Regions from separate parts of the Verminephrobacter aporrectodeae subsp. tuberculatae genome, predicted to be linked through region 4. Evidence: predicted binding sites of a transcription regulator. Region 4 holds the regulator's gene; each other region holds the start of a gene.

Region 1 (2,196 bases), on a different contig from region 4:
CGCTCCAGCCACCACTGAATCACCACCTTGGCCAAGAACCCCAGAAAGCCCACACCCAGGCCCAGGAACAGCACAAAGGTGCCAAAGCGCCCCGCCTTGGACTCCCACGCCAGCTGGCCGATGATGAACAGCATGTACAGGATGAACGCCCCCACGCCGTAGGTGAGGAAAAAGCCCGCGATCTGCGCCTCGGTAAAGCCGAAGATCACGCTGCCCCTCCATCACCACCACCCGTCCCGCCGCCGCGTGCGGGCGCAGGCGCGTCGCGCAGCGGCAGATGCGCTGCATCGACCAGGTCGCGGTAGGCATGCCAGCTGGCGTGGCCCAGCAGGGGCATGACGGCGATCAAGCCGAGCAGCAGCGACCCCAGGCCGAGCAGCGTGAACCCCAGGATCAGCGCGGCCCAGAACGCCATCGGCAGCGGATTGCCGAGCACCGCCTGCCAGCTCGTGAGCACGGCCTGGAGCAGGCTCGCGCGGCGGTCCAGCAGCAGGGGCATGGCGACCACGCTGGACGCAAAGATCGGTGCGGCCATGAGGCTGCCCAGCGCCAGCCAGAGTTCAAACAACCAGCCGTCCCCGGCCAACACCACGTGGCGCAGAAAATCCAGCGGCGTCAGGACGGGAACGGGCGCAAGCAGTGTGATGAGCGCGGCGGAGGTCACGACCCAGCCCGTCGCTGCGAGCGCCAGCAAGGCGCCGAACTGCGCCATGCACCAGTAGTCGCGGCCCCATTTGTCGACATGGCCGTCCTGCCAGTTGAGCCACGTCCTGAGCACCACGCCCGTGTTCGCCGGTTCCCCGCGCTCGAGCGCGCGGCTCAGCGCGTACAGGCTCGCGGCCAACGCGGGAGCGACCACCAGAAAACCCGACAACGCGCCCGCCAGCAGCCAGAACCGGTTGTGCGCTACCGCAAGGATGAGCGCACCAAACAGCGCAAGCGCCAGGCCATGCGCAAAGCTGATCCAGCCCGCGCGGGCCATGTCGCGCCAGGCCAGGGCCAGCCACGCCAGGGGCTGCATCAGGCCGATCGTGCGGATGGCGGGCAGGGCGCAGGGATGGCGGGGCATGGCTTGGCGGGTCGGCGCGCGACGGGTGGAGTGTCGCGGCATCGGCCCGCGGGATCAAGCCATGCGCGCGCGGCAGCGCGCCAAAGCCTTGATCCAGGACAAGATTCCGTGCCCTTGCATGGACGGGGGCGGGCGACGGCGCGCAGCTCAGGCCGGCGGCGGCGGCGCAGCCAGTTTGCGCGCCGCCCAGCGGCGCAGCAGGCGCGGCAGGATGAGCAGCGCGAGCACGACGACGATCAGCGCCAGCGAACCCGGGCGCTCCAGAAAGATCGACCACCGGCCTTCGCCAATCGACACGGCGTTGCGCAGCTGCGCCTCGGCCAAGGGCCCGAGGATCATGCCCACCACCACCGGCGCGGCCGGAAAATCGAAGCGGCGCATCAACACCCCCAAGAGGCCCATCGCGTACAGCAGCACCAGGTCGAACGCGCTCTGGCGCATGCCGTACACGCCCAGCGTGGAGAACACCAAAATGCCCGCGTACAGATAGGGCTTGGGAATATTCAGCAGCTTCACCCACAGGCCCACCAGGGGCAGGTTCAGGATGAGCAGCATCACATTGCCGATGTACATCGAAGCGATCAGCGCCCAGACCAGCCCCGCGTTGGTGTCGAACAGCTGCGGGCCGGGCTGTATGCCGTAGTTCTGGAACGCGCCGAGCAGGATGGCCGTGGTATTGGACGTGGGAATCCCCAACGTGAGCAGCGGAATCAGCGTCGCCGTAATGGCCGCGTTGTTCGCCGCCTCGGGGCCGGCAACGCCCTCGATGGCGCCGGTGGTGCCGAACTCCTGCGGGTAGCGGCTCAGCTTCTTTTCCGCCGCGTAGCTCAGAAAGGTGGGAATCTCGCTGCCGCCCGCGGGCACGGTGCCGAACGGAAAACCGATGGCCGTGGCGCGCAACCAAGCGGGCCAGGAGCGGCGCCACTCCTGCCGGGTCATGTGCGTGCCGCTCAGGCGGTTGCGGGTTTCCTGCGTCCGGCCCTCGTACATCACGTTGTACAGAGCCTCGCCCACGGCAAACAGCCCCACGGCGATCAACACCACCTCGATGCCGTCCATCAACTCGGGAACGCCGCCCGTGTAGCGCGCCTGCCCGGTAATCTGGTCGATTCCGACAAGCCCCATGG
Region 2 (2,196 bases), on a different contig from region 4:
GCAGGCGGTGCACAAAATGACCGGGATGACGGCGCGCAATCTGCGCATCGCCGGGCGCGGGCTGCTGCGCGCGGGCGCCATGGCCGACGTGGTGGTGTTCGACCCCGAAAGCATCGCCGACACCGCCACCTACGAGCAGCCGCGCGGCCTGAGCCGGGGAATCGACCAGGTGTTCGTCAACGGCGTGCTGACCTACCGCGGCGGCGACTCCGCCGGGGTGCGCGCACGCGCGGGCCGCATGCTCGTGCGCGGGGTCTGAGCCGCGCGTGCGCGTGCCCGGCTGCTGGTGGGGTCGGTGATTCTGATGAAATGGGGCCCCGCAGCCCCCACCCCAAGCGCCCAAAGCGCGCCCCGAATGAACATCCAGCTCCTGTCCGACCTGCACCTCGAGGTGCAGCCGCACTTCGTTCCGGAACCGACCCCGGACGCCAGCGTGCTGGTGCTCGCGGGCGACATCGGCTCGTACCAGCCCGGATCGCAGCTCGGCGACGACGACTTTGGCCTGGCCCGTTTCTCGCCGCTGCCGCAGTACGCGGGCTGGCCCACGCCAGTGCTTTTCGTCCCCGGCAACCACGAATACGACGCCCTGGACTTCGACGCCGCGCATCAGCGGCTGCGGTGCACCTGCGAGCGCCTGGGGATTACCTGGCTGGAGCGCGAGAGCGTGCTGCTGCAGGGCGTGCGCTTCGTCGGCACCACCCTCTGGAGCGACTTCGACGCGCTCGCCGGCGGCGCAGGCCCGAACGACCCCGGGCTGCGGCTGAAGCTGCGCGACAAGGCCTTTCGCGCAGCCAACTTCTATTTGCGCAGGACCGGGGGGACGCGCGCCGGGGTGCCGTTTCTCGCCGAACCCATGCGCGCGCAGGCGCTGGCCTGCCAGCAATGGCTCGAGGCCGCGCTGCAGGTACCGTTCGCAGGGCCGACCGTCGTGGTCACGCACTTTGCCCCCAGCCTGCGCAGCGCCGACCCGCGCTATGGGCTGGTTCCCGCAACCGCGGGCTTTTGCAACGCGCTCGACGCGCTGCTCGCGCGGGCCCGGCTGTGGCTGCACGGGCACCTGCACGCGCCCAGCGACTACTGGGTCCAGGGCACGCGCAGCGATGGTTCCGCCTGGCAATGCCGTGTGGTCGCCAACCCCCTGGGCTACGCGCGCAAGGGCGAGCAGACGGCGTTCCAGCCGCGCGGCTCGATCGCCGTATGATCGGCGCGCGGCGGGCATGGCTCGCTGCGCACAGGAAAAACCTGACCCAGGTCAAGAAGCCAGGCGCCCGCGCAGCGTAGTCTGCGCCATCCCTTCCCGGAGAGAACACCATGAACATCCTGCTCGCCGTCGATGGCAGCGCCTATACCAAAAAAATGCTGGCCTATCTGAGCACGCACGAGGACCTGCTCGGCAACAGCCACGCGTACACCCTGCTCACGGTGCAGCCCCCGCTGCCCGCACGGGCACGCGCCGCCTTGGGCAAGGAGGTCGTGGACGCCTACTACGAGGAAGAGGCCGAAGCGATCCTCGCTCCGGTGTGCAAGTTTCTCGCACGCCATGGCATCGAGGCCAAGCGCTGCGTCAAGGTGGGCGCGATTGGCGAGACCATTGCCAAGGTGGCCGACACCGGCCGCTTCGACCTGCTGGTCATGGGCTCGCACGGCCATGGCGCCCTTGCCACGCTGGTGCTCGGCGCGGTCACCACGCGGGTGCTGGCGCACAGCAAGATTCCCGTGCTGCTCGTGCGCTGACGGTCCGGGCCCGGGTCCGGGACGTTCAGGTGGACAGCGACCGGGTTGCGGCGCGCATGAGCGCGCGCGACAGGGTGTCGAGCAGTTCCGATTCCAGATTCCAGCAATGCCAGTACAACTGGATCGGCAGCGACCTGCCGGGCGCCAGGTCCACCATGCTGCCGTTTGCGATCGGGTCGCGCGCCAGCAACTCGGGCACCACGCCCACGGCCCAGCCTGCGGCCACGGCGCGCATCTGCGCCTCCGACCCCGGAACGAACAGGTGCTTGAGCGCCACGCGGTGGAGCCCGAACGCGCGCGCGACGAATTCCGCGGCCATATCGTCCTTGCGGTTGAACGACAGGAACGACACCTCGCGAAAGTTATGCGGCGTCAGCCCCTGCGGCAGGTACTGCTGCGCGTAGTCCGTGGACGCCACGGCCACGTAGTGCATGGCCCCCAGGGGAAGCATCTTGCAGCCGC
Region 3 (2,196 bases), on a different contig from region 4:
CACAGCACGTCGGGATTGGGCGTGCGGCCAGCCTGGTACTCGCGCAGGAACGCGGCGAACACGCGCTCCCGGTAGTCGGCCGCGAAGTTCACATGCTCGATCTCGATGCCTATGACGTCGGCCACGGCCGCGGCATCGACGAAGTCGATGCGCGACGCGCAGTGCGCGCTGTCGTCATCGTCTTCCCAGTTCTTCATGAAGATGCCGACCACCTCGTGACCCTGCTGTTTCAGCAGGTGCGCGGTGACGGCGGAGTCCACGCCGCCGGAGAGGCCGACGACGATGCGCTGCTTGGCTGATGCAGTCATTGCCCGGATTGTATTTTTTGCGCCGCCGCTGCATTGCGCGGACGAGAGGCCGCGCCCCTGGCCGCGCCAGCACCCGGATGAGGCACTATTCGCGCACGACCAGCACCGGGATACGCACCACGCCCAGCACGCGCTGGGTGACGCTGCCCAGGACCAGCCTTTCCAACCCGCGGCGGCCGTGCGAGCCCATGACGATCAGGTCGGCGCCCGTGCTCTCGAGCGCGCGCAGGATGCCCTCATGCACCGCATGGCCCTCGCCCACCAGGGTGCTCACCGGCACGCCGGCCTCGGCCATGGCCCGCCGGGTGGCGTCCAGGGCGATGTTCGCCTCGGCGGTGGCGGCATTCGTGTACTGCGCCTGGCCGTAGGCGAAATCGGCGCCCACACCGGTAAAGGGATACGGGTCGATCACGTACACGGACGTCACGACGCTGCCAAAGGCCTTGGCCAGGGCCGCGGCCTTGGAGACGGCCAGCAGCGAGGTCTTGGAGCCATCGACAGGAACCAGAATATGCTCAAACATCATGCTTCTCCTTGGAAGTCGGAGGGGGAGCGGGTTGGTGGCCCGATCCGGAACAACGCTGCGGCGCACTGCCTGCACTGCAACTGCGCGAGTGTCCACGCCCGGCAGGCCCCGTATCTTGATGCGCATCAAGTTCCGGGTCGCGATGAACGGCGACGCAAGGCGGGCGTCAGGATTGTGCAGCCCCCTGCCTCGGCACGTCGGCTCCCTGAAAATTGCCGCGCCGGCAGGTCAGCACCAGCGTGTCGCGGTAACCGCCCTCGGCCAGGGGCAGGATGGGCGTGGATTCGTGGACCATGCGGGCGTCGTCGAGCAGCAGCAGCGACCATGGCTGCGCGAGCGTAAAGCGCTGGCCGCCGGGCGTGGCGGCCTCGAACACGCGCGTCTCCCCGCCCTTTACGCCCTCGCGCCGCACCAGGAACACCGCGACCAGGTCCACGCCGTCGCGGTGCGCGCCCTCGGGGGTGGGGCGGCCAATGCCGTCCGTGGTGTCGATGCGGAACTGGTGCGCCTCGACGAACCAGGCAACGGGGCTGTCCTGGCCTGCGAATACGGCGTCGGACACCCCGGCGAGCGCCAGCAGCAGCTGCCGCCACACGGGCTTGGCCACGGTGGCCGGCTCCATGGGCGCAAACCAGCGCTCCATGCCGCCATGCAGCGCGTTGTATTCCACGGGCTGCCAGTGCGCCCGGTGCGGCGCCTGCCGCAGTTGCTTCCCCTGCACCACGAAGCAGGCATGGCGCCGGCGGCGGTAGCGGCCGCCGTCCCGGAGGAATTCGTCGGGGGGCAGCGTGGCCCAGTCAGCGCCGAGGCCCATCAGATCGGAAAGATCGCAGCCGATCCAGCGGGCCACGTCGGCCGGCGCGAGCGCGGCGTAGCCCCGCTGGCGCAGTTGGCGGGCAGCGTCGCCGGCGGGGATGAACGGCGGGGGAAAAGTGACTTGGGTCATGGAGCGGCGGTTCTCCGTTCAGGGCAGCAGGGCCTGCGCCTCACAGTAGGCGGGCTGGCGCATCAGGGCGTCCCAGGCGAATAATGACGGGGTCCGGGGCAGCAGGGCCAGGCGGCGCGCCTGGCTGTCCGCGCGGGGCCGCCAGCGGCGCTCCACCCGGGCCTTTTCCAGGCCGACCATGCATTCATCGAGCGCCCTGCCCGCGTCCGCCACGCTCTGATTGCACAGCAGCACCAGATCGCAACCCGCGGCGAGCGCGGCGACGGCCGCGTCGGTATGGCTCACGGCCTGGCCATCGATATGGCGTGCGCCCTCCATGCCGAGGTCGTCGCTGAAGATGGCTCCGTGGAAACGCATCCGGCGGCGCAGGATGTCTTGCAACCAGCGCCGCGAGAAGCCCGCGGGGCGGCTGTCCA
Region 4 (2,196 bases):
AAGCGCTCGGGCAGGTGCGCGTACGCATACAGCGCGATGCGCTCCGAGCGCAGCTGCGTGACCTGCGCCAGCGTGCGTTCGAACGACTGCGGCGTCTGGTGCGGCAAGCCGTAGATCAGGTCCACGTTCATCGAGTCGAAGCCCAGCGCGCGCGCGGACTCGCGCAGCGCAAAAACCTGCTCCGCAGGCTGCACGCGGTGCACCGCCTTCTGCACCTGGGGATCGAAATCCTGCACGCCCAGACTCAGCCGGTTGAAACCCAGCTGCGCGAGCAAGGCCAGCCGCCCGGCATCGACGGTGCGCGGATCGACTTCGATCGAGTACTCGCCGCCCGGCGCGAGGCTGAAGCTGCGCCGCAGCATGCGCATGAGCTCCTGCAGTCCCGCGTCCGAAAGGAACGTGGGCGTGCCTCCCCCCAGATGCAGCTGGCTTACCGCCTGCCCGACGCCGCAGTGCGCCGTGTGCAGATCGATCTCGCGGCCCAGGTAGCGCAAATAGACCTCGGCGCGATCGTGCCGCCGGGTGATGATCTTGTTGCACGCGCAGTAGTAGCACAACGACGCGCAAAAAGGGATGTGCACGTACAGGGACAACGGCAGCGCCTTGGCCAGGGCGCCCGAGCGGCGCTCCTGCAGCGCCAGGACATAGTCCTCCTGACCAAAGGCTTCGACAAAACGGTCGGCCGTCGGATAGGAGGTATAGCGTGGCCCTGGCACGTCAAAACGGTGCAGAAGATCGGGCGAGACGGCGGTCATGGGCAAAATATCCTTGGCTTGCACCCCGAATGTGCTGCACCGCCCCGGACATGTCCTTGACCTGAGTCAAGCGATGCACGGGGTCACCCCAGGGCAGCCTATTTGCCCGCCTGTCAGCCTCCCGCCAGCGTCAGGCGCGCTCCCGCCGCATCGGGCACGTTATGCTCGGCATTCGACCCCCAGCCCATGCGCCCGACATGCCGATGAATCCGCTGACCATGAAAGTCGCTTGCTCGAACTGCAACCTGCGCGAGCTATGCATGCCCGTGGATCTGAACGCACAGGAATTGCAGCGCATCGACGAGGTCGTGGCCGTTCGACGCAAGATCCGGCGCGGCACACCGCTGTTTCGCAACGGCGAACCCTTTACCTCGCTTTACGCCATCCGCACGGGTTTCTTCAAGACCTGCGTGGCCACCGAGGATGGCCGCGATCAGGTCACGGGCTTTCAGATGGCCGGCGAGATCATCGGTCTCGACGGCATCGTCAACGACCACCACACCTGCGACGCGCTGGCGCTGGAAGACGCCGAAGTCTGCGTCATGCCGTTCGATCGCATCGAAGAGTTGTCCCGCGAAATCACCGCCCTGCAGCACCACGTGCACAAGATCATGAGCCGCGAAATCGTGCGCGAGCACGGCGTGATGCTGCTGCTGGGCAGCATGCGCGCCGAGGAACGCCTGGCCGCATTCCTGCTGAATCTCGTGCAGCGCCTGCATGCCCGGGGGTTCTCGCGCTCCGAACTGGTGCTGCGCATGACGCGCGAAGAAATCGGCAGCTATCTGGGACTGAAGCTCGAGACGGTGAGCCGCACCTTCTCCAAGTTCGTGGAAGAAGGCATCGTCGAGGTGAATCAGCGCCATGTCCGCCTCCTGGACATCGACGCGCTCAAACGCATCGTGAACAGCCAGCAGACCTGCCACTGAAAGGCGCGGCCGGCGTGCTGCGCGGCTGGATCAAGGACCCGACGCGCCAAGCCGGGCCCCCGTTGCGGCGCGTTCGGGTCAGGCCTCCGGCGACAGTTCGACGCCAAACAGATTCTTGCCGTCAACGTCGTGCAAGGACATCGTCAGCGCCCGGGTCTTCGCGTCGATCTTGCCAATGCCGAAGAACTGGAGTTGGTCGGCCGGCGAGCGGTTCTGCTTCATTCCCTCCGGAACGCTGACGTAGCGCACGTCCGGGCCGAAGCTGTGGTCGATCTCGCCCGGGCCGAAAGTGCCCGCGTGCAAGGGGCCGCCGACGAACTCCCAGAACGGTTTGAAGTCCGTGAACTGCGCCTTTTCCGGCGTGTAATAGGTGGCCGACGCATAGTGCACGTCGGCCGTGACCCACACCACGTTCCTGATGTCGTGCTGCTTGATGAAGCGCAGCAGCTGCGCCAGTTCCAGCTCGCGGCCCGCCGGCTTGCCATCGTCGGCATTCGTCCAGGCCTCAAAGTTGC

What was found. Region 4 encodes FNR, which switches genes on or off when oxygen is low (the NO sensors DNR and NnrR bind a similar motif). Its sites were predicted from a motif close to TTGATNNNNATCAA; they were not measured.
Region 1: the regulator FNR is predicted to act here: its motif matches at 1,158-1,171, upstream of D5041_RS08675 (DUF2189 domain-containing protein).
Region 2: the regulator FNR is predicted to act here: its motif matches at 1,243-1,256, upstream of D5041_RS15775 (universal stress protein).
Region 3: the regulator FNR is predicted to act here: its motif matches at 950-963, upstream of D5041_RS20945 (universal stress protein).

The regions. Positions count from the first base shown of each region.
Region 1 covers NZ_QZCX01000002.1:141,736-143,931, reverse strand. The annotation lists gene D5041_RS08680 (DUF2788 domain-containing protein) at 1-209, opposite strand, end outside; gene D5041_RS08675 (DUF2189 domain-containing protein) at 206-1,069, opposite strand; gene D5041_RS08670 (tripartite tricarboxylate transporter permease) at 1,217-2,196, opposite strand, start outside.
Region 2 covers NZ_QZCX01000003.1:165,299-167,494, reverse strand. The annotation lists gene D5041_RS15785 (N-acyl-D-amino-acid deacylase family protein) at 1-259, shown strand, start outside; gene D5041_RS15780 (metallophosphoesterase) at 356-1,201, shown strand; gene D5041_RS15775 (universal stress protein) at 1,312-1,734, shown strand; gene D5041_RS15770 (LysR family transcriptional regulator ArgP) at 1,760-2,196, opposite strand, start outside.
Region 3 covers NZ_QZCX01000003.1:1,313,456-1,315,651, forward strand. The annotation lists gene mnmA (tRNA 2-thiouridine(34) synthase MnmA) at 1-308, opposite strand, end outside; gene D5041_RS20945 (universal stress protein) at 394-831, opposite strand; gene D5041_RS20950 (2OG-Fe dioxygenase family protein) at 1,001-1,780, opposite strand; gene nagZ (beta-N-acetylhexosaminidase) at 1,799-2,196, opposite strand, start outside.
Region 4 covers NZ_QZCX01000001.1:422,445-424,640, forward strand. The annotation lists gene hemN (oxygen-independent coproporphyrinogen III oxidase) at 1-755, opposite strand, end outside; gene D5041_RS01465 (fumarate/nitrate reduction transcriptional regulator Fnr) at 959-1,681, shown strand; gene D5041_RS01470 (alkaline phosphatase D family protein) at 1,760-2,196, opposite strand, start outside.